Regions from separate parts of the Mitsuokella sp. AF33-22 genome, predicted to be linked through region 2. Evidence: riboswitches for the same ligand, from Rfam matches in the RefSeq annotation. Region 2 holds a riboswitch; each other region holds the start of a gene.
What was found. A riboswitch is a leader RNA that binds a small molecule or an ion and turns the genes downstream of it on or off. The one in region 2 is predicted to bind thiamine pyrophosphate.

Region 1 (7,451 bases), on a different contig from region 2:
GGAGAGCTTCTGCTGCGAAGCTTCATCCGTCTCCTTCTTGAGTGCCTGCTCCTCAATCTCCAGCTGCATGATCTTGCGGCGGATCTCATCGAGCGGCGCCGGCATGGATTCAATCTCCGTGCGCAGCTTGGCAGCGGCTTCATCGACGAGGTCGATGGCCTTATCCGGCAGGAAACGGTCGGAAATGTAGCGGTCGGAAAGCGTGGCAGCTGCGACGAGCGCCGCATCACGGATGCGCACGCCATGATGAACTTCGTAACGTTCCTTGAGGCCACGCAGGATTGAGATCGTATCCTCTACGCTCGGCTCGCCGACCATGACCGGCTGGAAGCGGCGCTCGAGAGCCGTATCCTTCTCGATGTACTTGCGGTATTCGTTGAGCGTCGTCGCGCCAATGCAGCGCAGCTCGCCGCGCGCCAGCATCGGTTTCAGGAGGTTGCCGGCATCCATGGCGCCTTCCGAGGCACCGGCACCGACGACCGTATGAAGCTCATCGATGAAGAGCAGGATCTGTCCTTCCGACTTGGCGATCTCATTGAGTACGTTCTTCAAGCGTTCCTCGAATTCGCCACGGTACTTCGCACCGGCGATCAGAGAACCCATATCGAGTGAAAACAGCGTCTTGTTCTTGAGGGATTCCGGTACATCGCCCGCCACGATGCGGCGTGCGAGGCCTTCGACGATGGCCGTCTTGCCGACACCCGGCTCACCGATGAGCACCGGGTTGTTTTTCGTCCGGCGCGAAAGGATCTCGATGGTGCGGCGAATCTCCTCGTCGCGGCCGATAACCGGATCGAGCTTGCCGGCACGCGCCGCAGCCGTCAAATCGCGGCCGAATTTCTCGAGGGATTTATAGCCCTCTTCCGGATTATCCGTCGTGACATTCTGTTTGCGGTTCTTCTTGATGGAAGCCTGGATGGCCGATTTCGTCAGATGGAACTGACGGCAGATATCCTGCACCTCGCTGCTGCCGTCCGTCACAAGGCCCAGCAGCAGATGTTCCGTCGAAACGTAATCGTCCTTCATGGATTTAGCATATTCCTCGGCGCGGCCGAGCACGCGGACCATGTCCATGCCCATGCCGAGGCGGTCCGTGCCCTTGACACTCGGGATCTTCGCGAGTTCCTGCTCGAGTCTTGCCTTGAGCATCGGCAGATCTGCCTGGCATTCCTCAAAGATCGTCGCGAGCAGCCCCTCAGGTTCCTTGGCCAGTGCCAGGAGCACATGGGCCGACGTGATTTCCTGATGATATTTCATGGCCGCGATCTGCTGAGCGGATTGCAGGGCCGCCAGCGTCTTGGCTGTGTATTTTTCTTGTCCCATAATCGTATCCTCCATAATCGCTCTGTCTGATTTTCTGATTCTTGCGGAGCGGCTTTCGTCCGTTCCTGAATCTTATTATAGCGCAATAAGTCAAAAAGTCAAATACTTTTTCGACTTTTTGACTTATTTTTTCAAAATTTTTTTGGAGGGCAATTCACAGGCAAAAAGCTCAGGATTTTCGCCAGATGGACACCATCTCTTCCGCTGCCCGGCCGGGATTTTCAGCTCCCGCCACGGCGCTGACCACGAAGAAACCTTCGACGCCTGTCGCCTTGAGTGCAGGCAGATCGCAGGCCTTGACGCCGCCGCCCACGACGACGGGCACCGGGCTGATGCGGTGAAGCTCCGTGAGCTCTTCAAAGCTCCGCGTGATCACGCGCCCATCGGCCCCGCGGCCGCAGTCGCGCTTCGTCGGCGTCTCGTGCAGCGGCCCCGCGCCAAAATAATCGATATCGGATGTATCGGCATGGCGGACGTAATCGAGAAGCTCATTCGTGCGGGCGGAGAGGCCGATGACCGCACGCTCGCCAAGATACTTGCGGCAGACACTCACGGGCACATCGCTCTGCCCCACATGGATGCCATCCACCTTGATGCCCTGCTCACGTGCGGCCAGCACGACATCGAGACGATCATCGACAAGCAAGGCCACCGCGTCCTCCTTGTGGAGCTCCTGCAGCACGCAAGCCGTCTCGCCACACAGCTTTATGAGCTCCCTTGCCGATGCCGTCTTGGAACGCAGCTGCAGGCACGTAAAGCCGTGGCTGACCGCCGCGCGGATAACCTCTGGCACCGGCCGCCCGAGTGTGTTCTCCGGCCCCACGACAAAATACGCAGAGATATCGAGTCGTTCACGCATATTCACTTCGCATCGCTTCCTTCCTGATTTTCCTGATTCACCTGATTTGCCTGGTTCGTCTTTGCCATGGCAATCTTTTTCTCCATGCGTTCCAGCTTGCCATGCATCATATCCCGATAACCCGGACGGATGTCCGCCTTCAGGACCACCTCCGTGCGGATACCGCGGTCGGCCAGCACCATCGTGGCCTTCTTCACCACGGCCATCACCTCATCCCATTCGCCTTCAATTTCCGTGAACATCGAATTGGTGCGGTTCGGCAGTCCCGATTCCCGAATAACCTGCACGACCTCGCCGACATAAGACGACATTTCCTCACCGGTTCCACACGGAGCAATGGCCACCGCAATCAGCGCATTCATCGTAAAGCCCCCTTTTCATGTCATCGATTCATATCATATAGAACGGATTGTCCGCGACCTCCTCGGGCTTCGCCTGATAGAGCTCATCAAGAAAATAAGCGGCGAAAGTGCCCGGTCCGCCGGCACGCTGTTCGGCTTTCTTCCCGGCGAAATTGTACGCCTGCACAGCCGCCAGCGCCGCGAAAAACGGCGTGGTCACAGCGGCGTAGACGGCTGCCACGCCGCCAAGGGAACAGCCGGCACCCGTGACCTTCGTGAAAAGCTCTGAGCCGCCCTCGCTCATGACCGTTGTCGTGCCGTCCGTCACGAGATCGAGGGGGCCAGACACGGCCGTGGCACCGCCTGTGAAGCGGGCCAGCGATTCGGCCGCCAGCTTCGCCTCGCGCACGCTGTCCGTCGCATCGACGCCGCGCACGCCGTCAGCCGCCATGCCCGAATCGAGCTGCCAGAGATTCGCGAGCGCAATGATCTCCGACGCATTGCCGCGCACGATGGCCGGTGGCGTCTGGCGGAACGCAAGCAAAAGATCCCGCCGCATGCCGCCGAGTCCGATGCCAACGGGGTCGAGCACCCAGGGATGATGATGATCAGCCAGGCTGTGCGCCGTCAGCGGCAGCGTCTTCTCGTAGATGGGCAGCAGCGTCCCCATGTTGATGTACATGGCACTACCGAGAGCCGCCATGCCCGTCCCTTCATCGGGCAGATAGACCATGGCGGCTGAACCGCCGGCCGCCAGCTGCGCATTCGCCACGAAATTGATTGTCACTGAATTCGTGATGGATGGCACGAGCGGCGTCGTCTCCTTCGCCTTGCGGACGGCCAGGAGAACGCCCTGCTTGATTTCTTCCAGTTCCATATCTATCACCCTTGCCTTTCTTTCTCCAGGAGCCCCGGCGTCAAAAAGAGCCCGCCTGCCGGCGAGCTCCGAATGTCTTTGCTCCCTTCGCGAGTCTTGACTCCACAGGTTCTAAGGGTCAGGCCATGCCTTCTCAACACCGAGGTGTCCCCCTGCAAATAATCGATATGCGATTTTACTTGACGTCTGCCTTCTTGCCGGCAGGCGCGGCGTTTGCATTGGCCGTGCCGGCCTTGATATCACGCGCACTGGCCAGGATCTCAGCGGGGACCTGCACATCCTCGAGCTCGTTGAAGTCACGGCCCTTGAGGCTCAATTCCACCGTGCTGTTTTCGAGAACCTTGCGGTACGAATCCTTATCCTCGCGCGTCATATCGCTGCGCTTCAGATAGATAAGCCCCGCCTTGCGGATGGGCTCCGTCAGATTGGCGTGGAAATCCGTCAGCGTGTTCTTCTCCTCATCGATGGTCACCGTATACGTGAAATCCGGCACATTCTTAAGGATTGACTCCAGCGTTTTCTGCATGTCGGCATTGGCGAGGTTCGGGTGCTCATTCTCGAGATAAAGCTTGCCGAGGGCCTTGCCATCCACCGTCACGAGGTACGTCTGTGCCGCTCCTTCCTTCACGCCGAACTGCACATCCTTCGCAAAATCCATGAAGCCGTTGCGGAAAGCCGCCGTCCAGAACTCGTTGACCGTCTTGTCCATTGGCTGGCGCTTCGTCACGGATTTCTCCCATTCGCCATGACCGAGACGGCAGTAAAAGGCCGTGGCCTGCTCCGACTCGCGGATGTAGTAGGCGAGATCGCGCTCAAATTCCGGCGCGCCCGGCAGCGAAAAACCGATGGCCATCTGCCCCTTTGCGCGCGTGTACGGCTCGGATACAAATGAGATGCCGCTCGTAAGCGTGGCACTGCCCTTCGGCGTCGTCGCCACCAGCGACAAATCATACGTCCCGTTCTTGACTTCTGCCAATTGATCGAAAGCCTTATCCAGCGAAGCCCTGGCATCGAGCGGCACCACCGTTTCGGCAGGCGCTGCTGCCGGTGCTGACGGTTCAGCCGTTGCCACGGGTTCTGCAGCTGCAGGTGCCATCGAGGCTTCCCCATAGGGAGCCAGCCACAGGGACAGTGCCAGCAAAGCAGCGGCCATCCCCTTTCTCTTGGACATCATAAGGCATCTTCCTCCTCCCGGTTCCAGTCAGCGGCCATCATGCAGACAGGCAGCAGCTGGAATAGTCTTCCCCATTACGGGATGTTTCTTTATGTTATTCCCCGGTACCGGGCAAAAATCCTGCTTGCTGCACATGATTTCTAAAAGAAACCCAAACGATTTCCAGGAGGTGCTAAAAAAGTGCTTAGATATTCAGGAAAGATGCGCAAGGAAGTTCTGCATCATCGTCTTCCCCGTCGGCGTCAGGATGGATTCCGGATGGAACTGGATGCCCTCGATGTCCATCTCCTTGTGGCGCACGCCCATGATTGTGCCATCGTGCAGCTCACTCGTGACTTCGAGGCAGTCGGGCAGCGTCGCACGGTCGATGATCAGTGAATGATAGCGGCCGACCTCGATATCCTGTGGCAGGCCGGCATAGAGCCCCTTGCCGTTGTGATGCAGCGGCGATACCTTGCCGTGAATAATCTCGCCCGCACGCACGACCTTGCCGCCGAAGACCTCGCCGATGGCCTGATGGCCAAGGCAGATACCGAGAATTGGCACCTCGCCGCCGAGCTCGCGGATCACATCCTCGCTGATGCCGGCGTCCTTCGGCACGCCGGGCCCCGGCGAGATGACAATGCCCTCGTAGCCGCGACGCCGAACCTCCTCCACTGTCGTCTTGTCGTGGCGGATGACCTCGACCTCGGCCCCGAGCTCCGACAGGAGCTGGTAAACGTTGTACGTAAAGGAGTCGTAGTTATCTAAAAGCAACAACATCGTTTTCCACCTCCTCTACGACCTCAAACAACGCCTTTGATTTCTGCAGGATTTCCTGGTATTCCTTTTCAGGAACGGAGTCGGCGACGATGCCGGCTCCCGACTGGATGATGGCGGTGTCGTCGTTCTCGATGCGCATCGTGCGCAGCGTGATGCACATATCCATGTTGCCGCAGAAATCCATGTAGCCGACCGTACCCGAATACGAATTGCGCGGCACGGGCTCGAGCTCATGGATGATCTCCATGGCGCGCAGCTTCGGCGCGCCGCTGACCGTCCCCGCGGGGAACGTCGCCTTGAGCACATCCATCGGCGTATACCCCTGCTTGAGCTTGCCGACGACCTCCGACACCATGTGCATGACATGGCTGAAATACTCGACCTGACGCAGCTTCGTCACGCGCACGCTGCCCGGCTCGCTGATGCGGCCGATATCGTTGCGTGCGAGATCGACGAGCATCGAGTGCTCCGCACACTCCTTGACATCCTTCTGCAGGCCCTCCGCGAGCGTCTTGTCCTCCTGCGGATTCCTGCCGCGACGGCGCGTGCCGGCAATCGGGTACGTGTAGACCGTATCGCCCGATACCTTGACGAGCATCTCCGGCGAAGCGCCGACGAGCTTCACGCGGCCGAAATTGAAATAGAACATGTACGGCGAGGGATTGACCTGACGCAGCCGGCGATAGAAGTCAAAGCAGGGCTTCGTAATCTTCTCGCGGAACTGGCGCGACGGCACAACCTGGAAGATATCACCCGCGAAGATATGCTCCTTGGCCTTGCGGATGGCTGCAAGGAAATCCTCGGGGGCCTGGCCGAATTTCTTGAGGAAGTCAACCTTTTCCCGGCGTTTAGCCGCTTTTTTCTCCTGTTTCGGCAGCGGCGCCGAGAGCCGTTCTTCAAGGGATGCGATCTTGGCGGCGACAGCATCGTACGCTTCGTCGATGTCGCGTCCATCGACATCGGCCAGGCAGACGAGCCTGGCGCGGTTGCGCAGTGCGTCGTAGACGACGAGCACACGGCAGATTATGAACTGCCCCAAAAGTTCTTCCTCGCCTAAATCCATGCCGCGCACGCGGTCAAACGTCGCGACGATATCGTAGTTGAGATAGCCGACCATGCCGCCGTTGGCGAGCGGCAGCGACGGATCTTCGACAGCCGGACGGAAATTCTTCATGTACGCCTTGATGGTGTCGACGGGCGCGCCGTCGATGCACTTCATCAGGTCATTCTCCTTGATCATCAGCTTGTTGCAAAAGACCTGCAGCCGGGCAAACGGTTCGGCACCGATAAAGGAATAGCGGCCGAACTGCTGATGCGTCGTATCGACGGATTCGAGGATAAAGCCCTTCTTTTCGCCGACAAGCTTGTAATAAACGGATACTGGCGTATCCATATCCATGTTGATCTCTTTGGTGACGGCGATGAGATTCGTCTCCGCCGCGAGCTTATGGAACGCCTCCCGTGATGGTTTCAGCTCCATGATGACCCCTTCCTTTCAGGCTTTCCGGGCGTATGCCTTATCGAGTGCCGCACGCATGTCGCGGATGAGCTGCACGGCTTCCTCCATCTTGCCGTCGAGCAGGCGCTTGACGACGGCACTGCCGACAATCACGGCATCGCTCTTGGCGGCAGCCTCGACGGCCGCTTCCGGTGAACCGATGCCGAAGCCGACAGCCAGCGGCGTGTCTGTAAACCGGCGGGCCTTCTCACAGACCTTGCCGATCGTCGAATAATTGATTTTCTTGACACCCGTGACGCCGTTGTTCGAAACGCAGTAGATGAAGCCCGTCGCGCCCTTGCATGTCTCTGCCATGCGCGCTTCCGTCGTGCCCGGCGTGATGAACTCAGCCAGATGGAAGTCATGCGCCGCGCAGATTCTGCGCATTTCGCCCGACTCCTCGTGCGGCACATCGGGAACGATGACGCCGTCCATTCCCGCAGCCTTGAAATCCGTGACGAATTTCTCAAAGCCGTAATGGTACATGTTGTTGATGTAACCCATGCCGATCAGCGGGATATCCGAGAACGTGCGGATCTTGCGGACAATCTCGAGTTCCTTCTTGAGCGTCATGCCGTTCCTGAGAGCCACAACCGAAGCCGTCTGGATGACGGGAC
Region 2 (7,451 bases):
GCATCAACACGTTCCTCTGCAGCTTCCTCGCGGAGCTCCTGACGCCGCTTTTCGGCAACGCGAACATCGCGTTCAACGCGGGCTACCTCCTGAGCAACATCAACGCCTACATCCTCAACGGCTGGCTCGTCTTCCCAACGCATCTGACGCTTGCGCGCTACGTCAAGTTCTTCCTGTCGTACGTGCCGAACTACATCATCCAGAACATCATCGTGTTCGTCTTCTACAACTGGCTCGGGCTGCCGTCGCTCGTGAGCTTCCTCATCGCGGCCGTGCTCGGCGTGCCCATCACGTTCCTGTTCGTCAAAATCTTCGCATTCGGCCGCCGCTGAGGCACGGTCTGGCAAATTCATAGTGAAATTATAGGAATAATAGGATTGACAGTTTGGCCTTCGTATGGTATCGTAATGGTATTCATAGCGAACTGACCAAAGAATGGAGGTTCCTGTGCACCGTTTGTGTGCCGGGACCTCCATTTTTTTGCATGGAAAACCAGATGAACAGGAGAGATTGAAGATGACAGCAGTGACAAGCAACCGCAATGAGCAGTGGAAACAGGAAAAGGACGGCCTCGACATCCTCGGGGAGATCGAGGCGCTTTCCGGCAAAGCGTTCTCGGAGCTCGACCCCGGCGACGTCGAGCGGCTCAAATGGGCCGGCATCTACGCGCAGCGGCCGCGCGACGGCCATTTCCTCGTGCGCGTCAAGCTGCCGTCGGGCACGCTCTCGGCCGCGCAGGCCGAGGTGCTCGCGGATCTCGCGCACGCGTACGGCAGGGATGAGGTGCAGATCACGATCCGCCAGGCCGTGCAGATCCACAACATCACGCTGCGCGATGCCGTCGTCATCCGCCGCGCCCTTGCGGAGGCTGGCCTGAGCTCCGTCGAGGCCTGCGGCGATGTGCCGCGCACGATCTTCGGCAATCCGCTCATGGGCGTCGATCCCGAGGAGCTTCTCGACACGACGCCGCTCGTCGAGGAGACGTACCGCTTCTTCCTCGGCAACCGCGACTTCTCGAACCTGCCGCGCAAGTTCAAGGTGTCGATCTCGGCAAATCCGCACGACGCCGGCTTCGCGCGCATCAACGACCTCGCGTTCGTGCCGGCCCGGCGCGCGGGCGAGACGGGCTTTCACGCCTACGTGGGCGGCGGCCTCTCGGCGGAGCCGTACCTCGCGCAGAAGCTGCCGTTCTTCATCCGCCCCGAAGAGGTGCTGCCGGTCGCCAAGGCCGTGGCGACGCTCTTTCGCGACGAAGGATACCGCGAGAAGCGCAATCACTGCCGCTTGAAATACCTCGTCGCGGATCTTGGCATCTGCGCCGTGGCTGCGAAGATCACGGCCCAGACGGGAGCACTCGAAGCTGGCGGCGAGGAAATCACGGCGCCGTGGCAGTACGGCCGCTTCTACGGCGTCCACGCACAGAAGCAGCCGGGGCTCTCGTATGTCGGCGTGCATCTCGCCAAGGGCCACATCGAGGCCGCGGACCTGCGCGTCTTTGCGGGGCTTGCGAGGACCTACGGCACGGGCCGCCTGCGCACGACGAATTCGCAGAACCTCATCCTGCTCGACATCCCCGCTGAGCGCCTCGACGCATTGCTTGCCGAGGAGCTTTTCGCGCGCTATCCGCTGCAGCCGGGTCTCTTCTCGGGCTACGCGTCATCGTGCACGGGCAATGCCTACTGCAATTTCGCGCCGATTGAGACGAAGGACCGCCTGCAGCAGCTGACGCAGGCGCTCGATGCGGCGTTCCCCGCGGCCGACGTGCCCGTGCGCATCAATCTGACGGGCTGCTTCCATTCGTGCGCGCAGCCGCAGATCGCGGACATCGGCCTGACGGGCGGCCGCGCGAAGGTCGACGGCGAGGTGACGCCCGTCTACACCGTGCAGGTGGGCGGTTCGCTCGGCCCCGATGCGGCCTACGCTCAGCCGCTTATGGGCCGCGTGGCAGATGCGAAGCTCTTCGCGGCACTTTGCGCACTCGTCGCGCATTACTTCGCCGTGCGCGGGGCAGGCGAGGCCTTCCACGAGACGGTGCGCCGTACGCCGCTCGCGGACTGGCAGGCCGTCCTTGCGCCCTATCTCGTGTAAAGCAGGCGTTTTTTCGCGGAAACGGTTGTAATTCTGTATCGTTTCGTCTATAATAGAAAGCGTTTTAAGGATTTTACAATTCCATAGACACGGGGAGCTTGCCCGGCGGCCGCAGCGCGCGGCGTCAAAGCAGGCTGAGAGGGAGTTCGTGACTCCGACCCGGGAACCTGATTTGGATAATGCCAACGTAGGGATGCGCAGGAAATGCGATTGAGCGATGTTTCTGCATGTACAGGGAGACGACCAGAGTCAGGTTGCCTCCCTTTTTGTCTGGGCTGGTGGCGTTTTGAGCATGCCGGGACGTTGGGGAGCTGTGATTTTCGGAGGAGGATGCAAGATGGTACGAATCAATGGCGAGCCGCAGGCGAAAGAGGGCCTGAGCGTGGCGGATTATCTGGCGGAGGCCGGCTACGACCGGCGGGCCGTGGCCGTGGAGCACAACGGCGTGATCCTCGCGCGCGAGGCCTACGATACGACGGTGCTCAGCGATGGGGATGAGGTCGAGGTCGTCTGCTTCATGGGCGGCGGCTCGGGGGCAAGCGAAGAGGAGGCAAACGAGAACGATGCGCTCGTCATCGGCGGCCACACATTTCACTCGCGCTTCATCCTGGGCTCGGGCAAGTACTCCCTGAAGCTCATCCAGGCGGCGGTCGAATATGCCGGCGCCGAGCTCATCACGGTGGCCGTGCGCCGCGCCAACACGAAGGAGAAGGAAAACATCCTCGACTACGTGCCAAAGGGAATCACGCTCCTGCCGAACACGTCGGGCGCGCGTACGGCAGACGAGGCTGTGCGCATCTCACACCTTGCGCGGGCGCTCGGCTGCGGCGATTTCGTGAAGATCGAGATCATGCGCGACTCCAAGTATCTGCTGCCGGACAACAACGAGACGATCAAGGCCACGGAAATCCTCGCGAAGGAAGGCTTCATCGTCATGCCCTACATGTACCCCGACCTCAACGCCGCGCGCGACCTCGTCTCGGCCGGTGCAGCCGCCGTCATGCCGCTTGCGGCGCCCATCGGCTCGAACCGGGGACTCGCGACGAAAGAATTCATCCAGATCCTCATCGATGAGATCGACCTGCCGATCATCGTCGACGCTGGCATCGGCGCGCCGTCACAGGCCTGCGAGGCCATGGAGATGGGCGCGGCGGCCATCATGGCCAACACGGCGCTCGCGACGGCCGGCAATGTGCCGCTCATGGCCTCGGCCTTTGGCGACGCCATCCGGGCGGGCCGCAAGGCGTACCTTGCGGGGCTCGGGCGCGTGCTGAGCCGCGGCGCCGAGGCTTCCGACCCGCTGACGGGTTTCCTGCGCAATTGAGGAGGTGGCAGTCATGAAAGAGAATCAGTTCCTCGTGGATTCCAGCCGCCTGAGCGAGGCGGCACTCGCCAAGAAACATCGCCTTGAGCACGATCCCTCGTGCCGCACGGACCCCATGGCCTATCTGCCGGATATGGAAGAGATCCGCTCCGATGTGCGCGAGAAGGTCATCGCGGCCATGAACGCCTACGATCCCGATGCCTACACGATCCAGGACGTCCGCCGCGCGCTCGACCACCGCATCTGCAGCGTCGAGGATTTCAAGGCCCTGCTGTCGCCTGCCGCGCAGCCCCTGCTCGAGGAGATGGCAAGGCGTGCGCGGCTCGAAACGAGCCGCCATTTCGGCAACACGGTCTATCTCTTCACGCCGCTCTACATCGCCAATTACTGCGAGAATTACTGCGTCTACTGCGGCTTTAACTGCTACAACGACATCCAGCGCCTGCAGCTGACGCCAGAGGAGATCGAGCATGAGATGCAGGTCATCGCCAGGAGCGGCATGGAAGAGATCCTGCTGCTCACGGGCGAGAGCAAGACGAAGAGCAGCGTCGCCTACATCGGCGAGGCCTGCAAACTCGCGCGCAAGTACTTCCGCAACGTCGGCCTCGAGGTCTACCCGATGAACGTCAGGGACTACAAGTACCTGCACGAATGCGGCGCCGACTACGTGACGGTCTTCCAGGAGACGTACGACCTCAAGAAATACGAGACGCTGCACCTCATGGGCCACAAGCGCGTCTGGCCGTACCGCTTCGAGGCGCAGGAGCGCGCGCTCATGGCCGGCATGCGCGGCGTCGGCTTCTCAGCGCTCCTCGGCCTTGCGGATTTCCGCAAGGATGCGCTCGCGACGGCGCTGCACGTCTGGTACCTGCAGCGCAAGTATCCGCAGGCGGAATTCTCGCTGTCGTGTCCGCGCCTGCGTCCCATCATCAACAACGAGAAGATCAACCCGCTCGACGTCGGCGAGCGCCAGCTCTGTCAGATCATCTGCGCCTACCGCATCTTCCTGCCGTACGTCGGCATCACCGTCTCGTCGCGCGAGAGCGCGGCCTTCCGCAACGGCATCGCGAAGATCGCGGCGACGAAGATATCGGCGGGCGTCTCGACGGGCATCGGCGACCACGAGGAGAAATACACGGGGAAGGAGACGGAGGAGAAGGGCGACGCGCAGTTTGAGATCTGCGATTCCCGCAGCCTCGGCAGCATGTACCACGACATGGCCGCCGAGGGCCTGCAGCCCGTCCTCAACGACTATGTCTATCTCTGATATCATCTGCGTGACGAACCGCCACGTGTTTGCCCGTGAAGAGGACTTCCTCGCGCGCCTGGCCGCAATCGCTGCTCACCAGCCGCGGGCCATCGTGCTGCGCGAGAAGGACCTCACGGAAGAAGCCTACGAAACGCTCGCGCAAAAGGTCCTTCCTCTCTGCAAAGAGGCGGGTGTCCCCGGCATCGTGCACGGCTTCCCTGAAGTGGCCAGGCGCCAGGGGGCTGCGGGTGTGCATCTGCCGCTGCCGCGCCTTCGCCGCCTCGCCCCCGCAGAGCGCTCCTCCCTGGCGTCTTTCATGGAGCTCGGCACCTCGTGCCACAGCGTCGCGGACGCGCAGGAGGCTGTGCGCCTCGGCTGCACGTATATCTTTGCCGGCCACATCTTTGCGACTTCGTGCAAGCCGGGCCTGCCGCCGCGCGGGCTCGACTTCCTGCAGGCGGTCACCGCCGCCGTGCCGCTTCCCGTCTACGCCATCGGCGGCCTGACGCCCGCGCGCGTGCCGCTCGTGCGCGCAGCCGGGGCCAAAGGAGCCTGTGCGATGGGCAGCCTGATGCAGGGGAGCCTCTGGCTCTGATGCACCCTGCGCGTGTGTAATACTGTATACATAAAAAGAGGGGTTGACGCCGGCAGGGCCGGAAGCTATAATAGACACATCAGCAAGAGAACAAGAGGCAATGGAGCCCCGCGAGAAACCTAGGTACCAGGTTCTGCGGGGCTTTTTCTGTTCTTCAGGCTGACTGCATATCCGCAACATTCCTAACATCATCAACTCAGAAATGGACAATGGCGTCCAGTGGCTCCCTGCCGCGAGATTCTCGCGGGAGCGGGGCGGCTGGGCGCCTTTTTCGTTTCACTCCTCTTCCTGCGGCTATGCAAAGCAATTATCCCAAATTCGTCTTCGGACCAAGAAAGGAAATGATTCACATGATTGATACGGGCGATACGGCCTGGGTCCTCATCAGTGCGGCCCTGGTCTTCATCATGACACCTGGTCTGGCTTTCTTCTACGGCGGCATGGTCCGCAGCAAAAACGTCCTGACCACGATTATGCAGAGCTTCTTCATCGTAGCGATGATTTCCGTTGAATGGATTATCCTCGGCTATGCCATGACGTTTGGCACGGATATCGGCGGCTTCATCGGCAGCCTCGACAAGATTGGCCTTGCGGGCGTCGGCCTCAATGTGCTGGAGAACGGCACGATTCCGGAACTCGCATTCGTCGCCTTCCAGTGCATGTTCGCCGTCATCACGCCGGCCCTCATCACGGGTGCATTTGCCGAACGCATGCGCTTCGCCGCCTTTGCTGTCCTCATCCTGCTCTGGGCCATCCTCATCTACAACCCGATGGCTCACTGGGTATGGGGCGGCGGCTTCCTTGCTCAGCTCGGCGCCCTTGACTTCGCCGGCGGCCTCGTCATCCACATCCTTTCCGGTGTTTCCGGCCTGACCATCTGCATCCTGCTCGGTGCACGCCGCGGCTATGGCCAGTTCGCCATGCTGCCGCACAACCTGCCGATGACGGTCCTCGGCGCAGCGCTCCTCTGGTTCGGCTGGTTCGGTTTCAACGCCGGCTCTGCCCTTGGTGCCAACGGCCTTGCAGCCAACGCGTTCGTCACGACGCAGGCTGCCGCCGCTGCCGCCACGGTTTCCTGGGTCCTCGTTGAGTGGATCCGCAACGGCAAGCCGACTATCCTCGGCGCCGCATCCGGCTGCATCGCCGGCCTCGTCGCCATCACGCCGGCTGCCGGCTTCGTAAAGCCCATGCCTGCTGTCTGCATCGGCCTCATCGGCGGCATCGTCTGCTACCTCGCCGTCGCCGTCCTCAAGGAGAAGCTCGGTTACGATGATTCCCTCGACGCCTTCGGTGTCCATGGCATCGGCGGTACCTGGGGCTCGATTGCCACGGGCCTATGGGCCACGACGGAAGTCAATCCGGCTGGTGCCGACGGTCTCTTCTACGGCGATTCGCATCTGCTCTTCGCGCAGGTCGTCTCGGTCATCGTCGCCTATGCGCTGGCCATCGTCGGTACCTTCATCCTCTTCAAGATCGTCAGCGCCTTCATGAAGGTCCGCGCCGACGAGACGGAGGAGATTGCAGGCCTCGATGTCGTCGAGCACGGCGAGCGTGGCTATGCCAGCGCCATGATGGCCGGCAGCCCGATTGCCGCATCGCTTGAGAACTCCAGCGAGATGCTCGCGAACACGATTTTAAACACGCAGAAAGAGTGAGGCAGCCATGAAGATTACAAAAGTAGAGATCATCACCCGCGCCAGCAAACTCGAAGAACTCAAGCAGGCGCTCAACGATATCGGTGTGCTCGGCATGACCGTCAGCCAGGTATTCGGCTGCGGCCTCTCGAAGGGCCACACGGAAGTCTACCGCGGCAAGGAGTACGACATCAACCTCGTGCCGAAGATCAAGCTCGAGACGGTCGTCTGCGAGATTCCGGTCGAGCGTGTCCTCGAAGTCGCACAGAAAGCCGTGCGCACGGGCAACATCGGCGATGGCAAGATCTTCGTCTACGAGCTCACCGACGCCGTCCGCATCCGCACGGGCGACCGTGGACCGCAGGCCATCATGGACATCCCCGACGAGAAGAAAGGATGACCTGTTCGCATTTGCAAACCCCTTCTAATTCCATACACAATGCATAGATGAAACAGAGGCCGCACCGGTTTTCCGGCTGCGGCCCCTGTTTCTTTCAGCTCTATAATTGAAATTCAAATTTGAATTTGATATAATAAAAACAAAATGAAATTTGAATTTGA
Region 3 (7,451 bases), on a different contig from region 2:
CCGCAGGCTCGGGAAGCGCTGGCCAAGAGCATCAACGAGCGTTTCGGCACGAAGTTCGACGGGCACAATCTCTTCCTGACGGCCGGCGCGGCAGCGGCCATCACAATCTGCTTCAAGGCTCTTTGCGAGGAAGGCGACGAATTCATCACGTTTGCGCCGTTCTTCCCGGAATACCGCTGTTTCGTGGAATCCGTGGGCGGCAAGCTTGTCGTTGTGCCGGCGAAGGTCGATGACTTCCAGATTCGCTTCGATGAATTCGAAAAGCGCCTGACGCCGCACACGAAGGCCGTCATCGTCAATTCGCCGAACAACCCAAGCGGTGCCGTTTACTCCGAGGCGACGATTCAGCGCCTGTCTGAGATTCTCGCAGCCAAAGAGCAGGAATACGGTCATCCGATTTTCATCATCTCCGATGAACCGTACCGCGAGATTGCCTATGAGGGCTATACGGTGCCGTACATCCCGAAGTATTACAAGAATACGCTCGTCTGCTATTCGTACAGCAAGTCGTTCTCGCTGCCGGGTGAACGCATCGGCTACATCGTTGTGCCGGACGAGGTTGCCGATTTCGGCGCCGTCTACGGTGCCATCGCCGGTGCCGCCCGCGTGCTGACGCACGTCAATGCGCCGTCACTCTGGCAGCTCGTCGTTGCACGCTGCGCCGGCCAGCCGTCGGATATCTCGACGTACGTCAAGAATGGCCAACTGCTCTATCAGGGCCTCATCGATGCCGGTTTTACGTGCGTGAAGCCGCAGGGTGCCTTCTACCTGTTCCCGAAGGCCCTCGAAGAGGATGATTACGCCTTCTGTGAGCGCGCGAAAAAATATGACCTCCTACTCGTGCCGGGCACGGACTTCGGCTGCCCCGGCTATTTCCGCGCGGCATACTGCATCAAGACTTCAACGATCGAGCGTTCGCTGCCGCTCTTCAAGAAGCTGGCCGCTGAATACCGCTGATGGCGGCTGCGATACCCAGATAACCATTGGACATATGAAAAAGCCGGCACGCCCCTGTGCCGGCTTTTTATGAGGAGAATCGATAGATGAAAGCAGTCATTGTCGGCGCGACCGGCGCCGTAGGCAGGGACCTTCTGGATCTCCTGCTCCGGGACAAACGTTACGATGAGGTGCGCACCTTTACGCGCCGTGAAGTACGGGCGGAAGACCCCGCCCACAAGCTCCGTTCCTACGTGGTGGATTTTGAGAAGCCTGAAGGCTGGCAGGACCTCGTCAAAGGCGACGTCATCTTCTCGGCGCTCGGCACCTCGCGCAAGCAGGCGGGCTCGACGGCAGCGCAGCGCCATGTGGACTACGACTACCAGATGATGTTCGCGCGTTTTGCCAAAAAATACGGCATCGCACATATGGTGCTCGTCTCTTCGGTCGGCGCGGACCCGTCCTCGCGCTTCTTCTACCTGCGGCTCAAGGGCGAAGTGGAACGCGATATGGAGGCCCTGGGATTTTCGGCGCTCACGATCATCGAGCCGCCGTCGCTCATCCGCAAGCATGCCAAGCGGCTCATGGAGACGGTTTCCGTCAAGGCCATCCAGGTCCTGAATGCCATTGGCCTCGTGAAGAACATGGCGCCCATCTCGACGAAAGTCGTCGCTTCGTGCATGGCCAATGTTGGCGCCGAAGAGAAACAGGGCGTGCAGCGCATCACCGGGCAGGAAATTCGCTCCTTTGCCTGATTCCATTTTGATTTTTTGACCACTTTGTGACCGAGTAACGGAGACAAAGTGGTCTTTCTGATACAATGAAGTCAACAAAGCAAGGAACGCGACAGCGGGAGGGATTGAAATGGCAAAGGAAACGGTAGCAAAAGACGTAGTAATCATCGGTGCGGGCATGGCCGGGCTGACGGCGGCGCTCTACGCAGGCCGCTCGAATCTCAGCACGATCGTGCTCGAGAATGAGCTTGTGGGCGGGCAGATCGCCAATGCCGCAGGCATTGAGAACTATCCGGGCTTCATGAGCGTCAAGGGCGGTGACCTCATGGCGACGGTACAGGCACAGGCCGAGGCCGTCGGCGTTGTGGTCGATGAATTTGACCTCGTGAAGCGCGTGGATCTCACGGCCGTCCCCAAGATCGTCGAGACGGAAGAACATATCTACGAGACCAAAACGGTCATCCTGGCCACGGGCATGAAGCGCCGCAAGATGCCGCTGCCGGAGGCTGCACGCTATGAGGATCGCGGCATCCATTACTGCGAACTCTGCGACGGCCATATGTATCAGGACAAGGTGATCGTCGTCATGGGTGGCGGCAATGCAGCCGTCGACGCGGCCAACTACCTGACGCGCTATGCGAAGAAGCTCTATCTCATCCACCGCTCGGATCTCCGGGCTGATGAAGTGTCCCAGAAACGCCTTTATGCCAATCCTGCCGTCACGGTCATGCTGCAGACGGAAATCACGGCGCTTGCCGGTGAGAACCGCCTCGAGGCCATTCAGGTCCTGCACAAAGATACGGGCAAGAGCGAGGAACTGCCGGCCGATGCGATTTTTGTCAACATCGGCGTCGTGCCGAATACCGAACTCTTCCGCGGGCAGATTCGCCTGACGGAGAGCGGCCGCATCCCTGCCGGCGAGGACTGCCGCACGGAAATCCCGGGCGTCTTCGCTGCCGGCGATGTGCGCGAGAAGGAAATCCGCCAGCTCACAACGGCCGCAGCCGACGGCACGACAGCTGCCCTGCTGGCCGAACGCTACATTCGTCAGCTTGAGGACTGAGCCGTTTCCCGTCCCTCCATGTAAAACGATTTGATTTCTGATAAGGAGTGTTCTCTTATGGTAAAAGTTTATTCGATCACGACCTGCCCCTGGTGCGATAAGGTCAAGAAATATCTCAAATCCCGTCATGTGGAGTTTGAGGAGCACAACATCGAGCTCAGCGACAAGGACCGCGATGAATGCTACAAGATCTCCGGCGACCTCGTCGTGCCGGTCACGACCGTCAACGGCAAGGATTTCGTCGTGAGCTTTGATAAAGCCAAGCTCGATGCCCTGCTCGGACTCTGATACCATATCTCTTCCTGTCACCGGCTGCTCGTCAGCCGGTTTTTCTGATGCTCAAAATTTTCAGTGCAAAAGATGTTCGGATACCGTATAATGGATAGAGCGTTACGAAAGCGAAAACATTTGCTCCATGGCAAGATGAGCAAGACGATAGAGGTAGAGGATATGAGCAGGATTTTCAGGGGACTTGGCAGGAAGCTCCGGGACCAGGCGGCTCAGGGCATTGTCGAGTATGCGCTGATACTGGCCTTCGTGGTCGGCGTGGCCGCGGCAATCTTTGCCAACGGCGGCCTGGCGGATGCCATTGGGGAGGCGTACTTCCAGGTATCGGAAGTCATCAGCAATGCAATCAATGGCTCCAACGAAGCCAAACAGCAGCGCATCCAGGACCGCTTGGACAAGGCTTTGCGCGAAGCCATCAAGAATGGCAATATCGTGATGGACTCAGGGGCATGGATTGAGATTGATGTTCAGCAAGACAAAAATAAAAAGGGGAATTATGTCGATGGCGGTTCAAGCGCAGCATCTCCAGGAAAGTCGTCTTCGGTAAAGGTCAAAGGGAAGGATTATATGGCTGCAGGCGGATTTGAAGGCCTCTGGCAGTCAACTTCACTCAAGATGTACGAAATGAACATCGAGCAGGAAAGCGGCTGGGCCGGTGTCCGTATCGTATCGAACGGCAATGGTTCCTATACATCGTATTATTATCGTGGCGATGCTTCTACGGTTCAAAATCAAAAGCAGAGCGGTATAGATTATACCAATACCAGCAGCATGAATACAGGCAACCGAATGGATGGTACACCCTTGAAGGTGTGGGAGGATACCTGGACGAAATAAACTCCTGTTTATCCGCAACATAATGATAACAGGAAGTGCTTGCTATTTTTTCACCCTTTTGCTACAATAAACAAGAACAAACACAATATGACGATTTCACTAGGGGAGCCGCTTGCGGCTGAGAGGATTTTCCGACCCTTGGAACCTGTTGGGGTAATACCTGCGTAGGGAAGTGACAAAAGCAAATTTTGCCGTCCGGTACGCCGGGCGGCTTTTATTTTTAGGAGGAATAGCCATGTCGACACAAATGCAGCAGGCCCGTGAAGGCCGCATCACCGATGCCATGAAGATCGTGGCCGAGGAAGAGAAGATTCCGGTGGAAACCATCCGCGAACGCGTGGCCAACGGCACGATTGCCATCTGCGCCAACATCAACCACAAGAACCTGCGCCCGCGCGGCGTCGGCGAGGGCCTGCGCGTCAAGGTCAACGCCAATATCGGCACGTCGAGCACCTTCCCGGACATCGAGCCGGAACTCGAGAAGCTTGACGAAGCCGTACGCTGCGGCGCCGATGCCGTCATGGACCTCTCGACGGGCAACAACATCGACCTTTCGCGCCAGCGCATCATCGAGCATTCACCCATCATGGTCGGCACCGTGCCGCTCTATCAGGCAACGGTGCGCTCCATCCGTGAACACGGCGCCGTTGTCGAGATGACGGATGACGACATCCTCGAGACGATCGAGCAGCAGGCCAAGGACGGCGCGGACTTCATGACGCTCCACTGCGGCGTCACGCGCAGCGCCATCGAGCGCATGCGCCGCCAGGGCCGCATCATGGACATCGTGAGCCGCGGCGGCTCCTTCATCGCCGGCTGGATGCTCCACAACGAGATGGAGAACCCGCTCTACGAGCATTACGACGATATCCTCGACATCTGCGAGAAATACGATGTGACTATCAGCCTAGGCGACGGCATGCGTCCGGGCTGCACGGCCGATGCTACGGACCGCGGCCAGCTCACGGAGCTCATCACGCTCGGCGAGCTCGTCGACCGCGCCTGGAAGCGCGGCGTCCAGGTCATGGTCGAGGGGCCGGGCCATGTTCCCTACGACCAGATTGAGGCGAACATGAAGCTGGAGAAACGCCTCTGCCGTCATGCGCCGTTCTACGTCCTCGGCCCCCTCGTCACGGATATTGCGCCGGGCTACGACCACATCACCGCAGCCATCGGCGGCACGCTCGCAGCCGTTTCGGGCGCGGATTTCCTCTGCTATGTGACGCCGGCGGAGCATCTGGCCCTGCCGACGATTGAGGATGTCCATGCTGGCGTCATCACGACGCGCATCGCCGCACATGCTGCTGACCTCGTGCGCGGCGTGCCCGGTGCGCGTGAATGGGACCGCGAGATGGCAAAGGCCCGCAAGGTGCTCGACTGGAACCGTCAGATGGAACTCGCCATCGACCCGGACCTTGCCAAGAAGAAACGCGGTGCGCGCAATCCGGCTGATGAAGGCGCCTGCTCGATGTGCGGCGATTACTGTGCCGTGGAGATCATCAACAAGTATTTTGACAAGCCGGACTGCCCGTGCCAGGACTGAGCAAGCGGAGCTTTTCAGGAAATTCTGCAAAAAACATCGGCAGGAAGAAGGATTTTGACCGCTCTGGCTCGAAATATTCCTTGTAAAATGAAATCAAACCTAGATTGGAGGTTTTATTATGGGGAAGATACAGAAAATCCTTGTACCGGTTGATGGTTCGGTCAATGGCTGCAAAGCAGTAGATGAGGCAATCTTCTTTGCGGAGAAGTGCAAGGCAGATCTCGACTTTGTCTATGTAGCCAGCAACATCAATAAGGACATCCCGAGTCATATCGTCTTCGACCGCATCTGGGAGAAACTGCCGGATGACATCAAGGCCTCGAAGCATGTCGAGACGGGCAATATCCCGAAGGCCATCCTGCGCGTGGCAGGTGAGGAGCACAGCGACCTCATCATCATGGGCAGCCGCGGCCTGGGGCTGTTCAAAGGCGCGCTGATCGGCAGCGTCAGTCAGAAGGTCGTCGAAGAATCGCCAATCCCGGTCATGGTCATCAAATGAGTTTGTGACAGCCGGCATCCATGTATGGGGCATAGGGCTGCCGCACGAAGCATTCGTGTTTCGTGCGGCAGTCTTTTTTTATGCACAAAAAGGGGGCACAGTCGCTGTATGTATATGTTTCTAACGGTTTTTGTAAAGGGCAGTTCTTGACAAACGGATTTTCCTATAGTATCATAAATATATTATAGTTAAACATACTTGTTTAGTATGTTTTAATCACCGATAGAAAGAAGAGGCGATCAGAATGGCAGGCCGTAAACTGCAGCCGGGGGAAATCCCAGCGCTTGCTATGGAATACATCCTTCATGGACTCAGGAACATCTGTTACGGGGAAATCATCCTCGTGGCTCAGGATGGCGTGCTCATGCAGGTGGAGTGGAATGAGAAACGGCGCCTCGATTGCTGGCAGGACGCCGGCGCAGGGACGTGCCCGTATTCGCCGGCGGCCCTGCAGGAGATTGCCGCTCGTATCCGCAAGGAATTCGGCCTGCTACAGTACGGCAAGCTCGTGCTCGTCATCCGTCATGGGCGGCTGCTGCAGATCGAACGCACGGAGAAGCAGCGCTTCACAGGTCTCGACGGCGAAGGCATCTGAGGCCGGCTGGTTTTCCAAAATCATAAAAAGGACTGCGGCATGGCAGTCCTTTTTTCGTATGAGACGGTTCCGTTTCAGTTTTTAGTGCTGTCGTCGCCGTGCGTCTTGCTGAGCCAGCGCGACGTCTTGAGGCGTTTCTGGGTTTCCTGGCGGTCCTTGTAGATATCCTCAATGACAAGCTTGCAGATGACGATGAATGGTACGGCGAGGAACATGCCGGCCGGGCCGAGCAGCTCACCGCCGAGCACGATGCCGAGGATGATAGCCACGGGATGCAGGTCGAGCGACTTGCCGATGAGCGTCGGATAGACGATGTTGTGGTTGAGCTGCGTCAGGATCAGGTAGAAGCCGGCCGTCTGGATGGCAATCCAGGGATCGACCGTGGCCGTCAGCAGGACACCGAAGGCCGAAGCGACAGTCGGGCCGAGCACCGGAACGAATTCGCTGATGCCCGACACCATGGCGAAGACCGACGCATACGGCAGGTCGCGCGCAGTGTAATAAATCAGGACAATCGTGGCCGTGATGGAGCAGATGACGAGCTGGCTGCAGATGTAGATGCGCAGCGAGGACAGGATGCGGTTGAAGAGCGCGAGCACGCGGCTGTAATCGCGCCGTGGGAACAGACTCGCGCAGTACGCCTTGATGTCGTCGCCGTCCTTCAGCAGGTAGAACGTCACGAAGAAGATGATGACCATGTCGATGAATTTATTGAAGATCGACAGCAAGATGGTCAGCGAGGACTTCAGGGCATCGACACTCGCTGTCTTGAGCTCCTCCCAGAGCTGGTCGAGCTCATTCGTCAGATAGGCATTGTTCTGCAGGAATGGTGCTTCCTGCAGCTTTTCGGTGATCTGTGGGAAATCGGTGACGAAGCGTGTAAACGTCGGGATGAAAGTGCTCGACACCAGCACGAGCAGCCCGGCGGCCACCAGCACGAAGCCGATGAGCACAAT

Region 1: another riboswitch for thiamine pyrophosphate. It lies ahead of DWZ54_RS08595 (hydroxyethylthiazole kinase); the one in region 2 lies ahead of thiS (sulfur carrier protein ThiS).
Region 3: another riboswitch for thiamine pyrophosphate. It lies ahead of thiC (phosphomethylpyrimidine synthase ThiC); the one in region 2 lies ahead of thiS (sulfur carrier protein ThiS).

What each region holds. Positions count from the first base shown of each region.
Region 1 is NZ_QRQA01000012.1:25,816-33,266, forward strand. Features, by position in the region: gene clpB (ATP-dependent chaperone ClpB) at 1-1,323, opposite strand, end outside; gene DWZ54_RS08585 (thiamine phosphate synthase) at 1,493-2,182, opposite strand; gene DWZ54_RS08590 (MTH1187 family thiamine-binding protein) at 2,185-2,544, opposite strand; gene DWZ54_RS08595 (hydroxyethylthiazole kinase) at 2,573-3,400, opposite strand; TPP riboswitch at 3,466-3,564, opposite strand; gene DWZ54_RS08600 (hypothetical protein) at 3,576-4,574, opposite strand; gene DWZ54_RS08605 (aminodeoxychorismate/anthranilate synthase component II) at 4,767-5,336, opposite strand; gene trpE (anthranilate synthase component I) at 5,317-6,816, opposite strand; gene trpA (tryptophan synthase subunit alpha) at 6,832-7,451, opposite strand, start outside.
Region 2 is NZ_QRQA01000006.1:127,178-134,628, reverse strand. Features, by position in the region: gene DWZ54_RS05400 (GtrA family protein) at 1-332, shown strand, start outside; gene DWZ54_RS05395 (nitrite/sulfite reductase) at 517-2,088, shown strand; TPP riboswitch at 2,169-2,299, shown strand; partial or broken gene thiS (sulfur carrier protein ThiS) at 2,306-2,605, shown strand; gene DWZ54_RS05390 (thiazole synthase) at 2,606-3,412, shown strand; gene thiH (2-iminoacetate synthase ThiH) at 3,426-4,679, shown strand; gene DWZ54_RS05380 (thiamine phosphate synthase) at 4,666-5,256, shown strand; gene DWZ54_RS05375 (ammonium transporter) at 5,607-6,911, shown strand; gene DWZ54_RS05370 (P-II family nitrogen regulator) at 6,919-7,290, shown strand.
Region 3 is NZ_QRQA01000007.1:71,556-79,006, forward strand. Features, by position in the region: gene DWZ54_RS05805 (pyridoxal phosphate-dependent aminotransferase) at 1-957, shown strand, start outside; gene DWZ54_RS05810 (NAD(P)H-binding protein) at 1,044-1,691, shown strand; partial or broken gene DWZ54_RS05815 (NAD(P)/FAD-dependent oxidoreductase) at 1,792-2,733, shown strand; gene DWZ54_RS05820 (glutaredoxin domain-containing protein) at 2,791-3,021, shown strand; gene DWZ54_RS11915 (Flp family type IVb pilin) at 3,184-3,858, shown strand; TPP riboswitch at 3,950-4,046, shown strand; gene thiC (phosphomethylpyrimidine synthase ThiC) at 4,094-5,401, shown strand; gene DWZ54_RS05835 (universal stress protein) at 5,520-5,900, shown strand; gene DWZ54_RS11850 (YezD family protein) at 6,145-6,495, shown strand; gene DWZ54_RS05845 (AI-2E family transporter) at 6,570-7,451, opposite strand, start outside.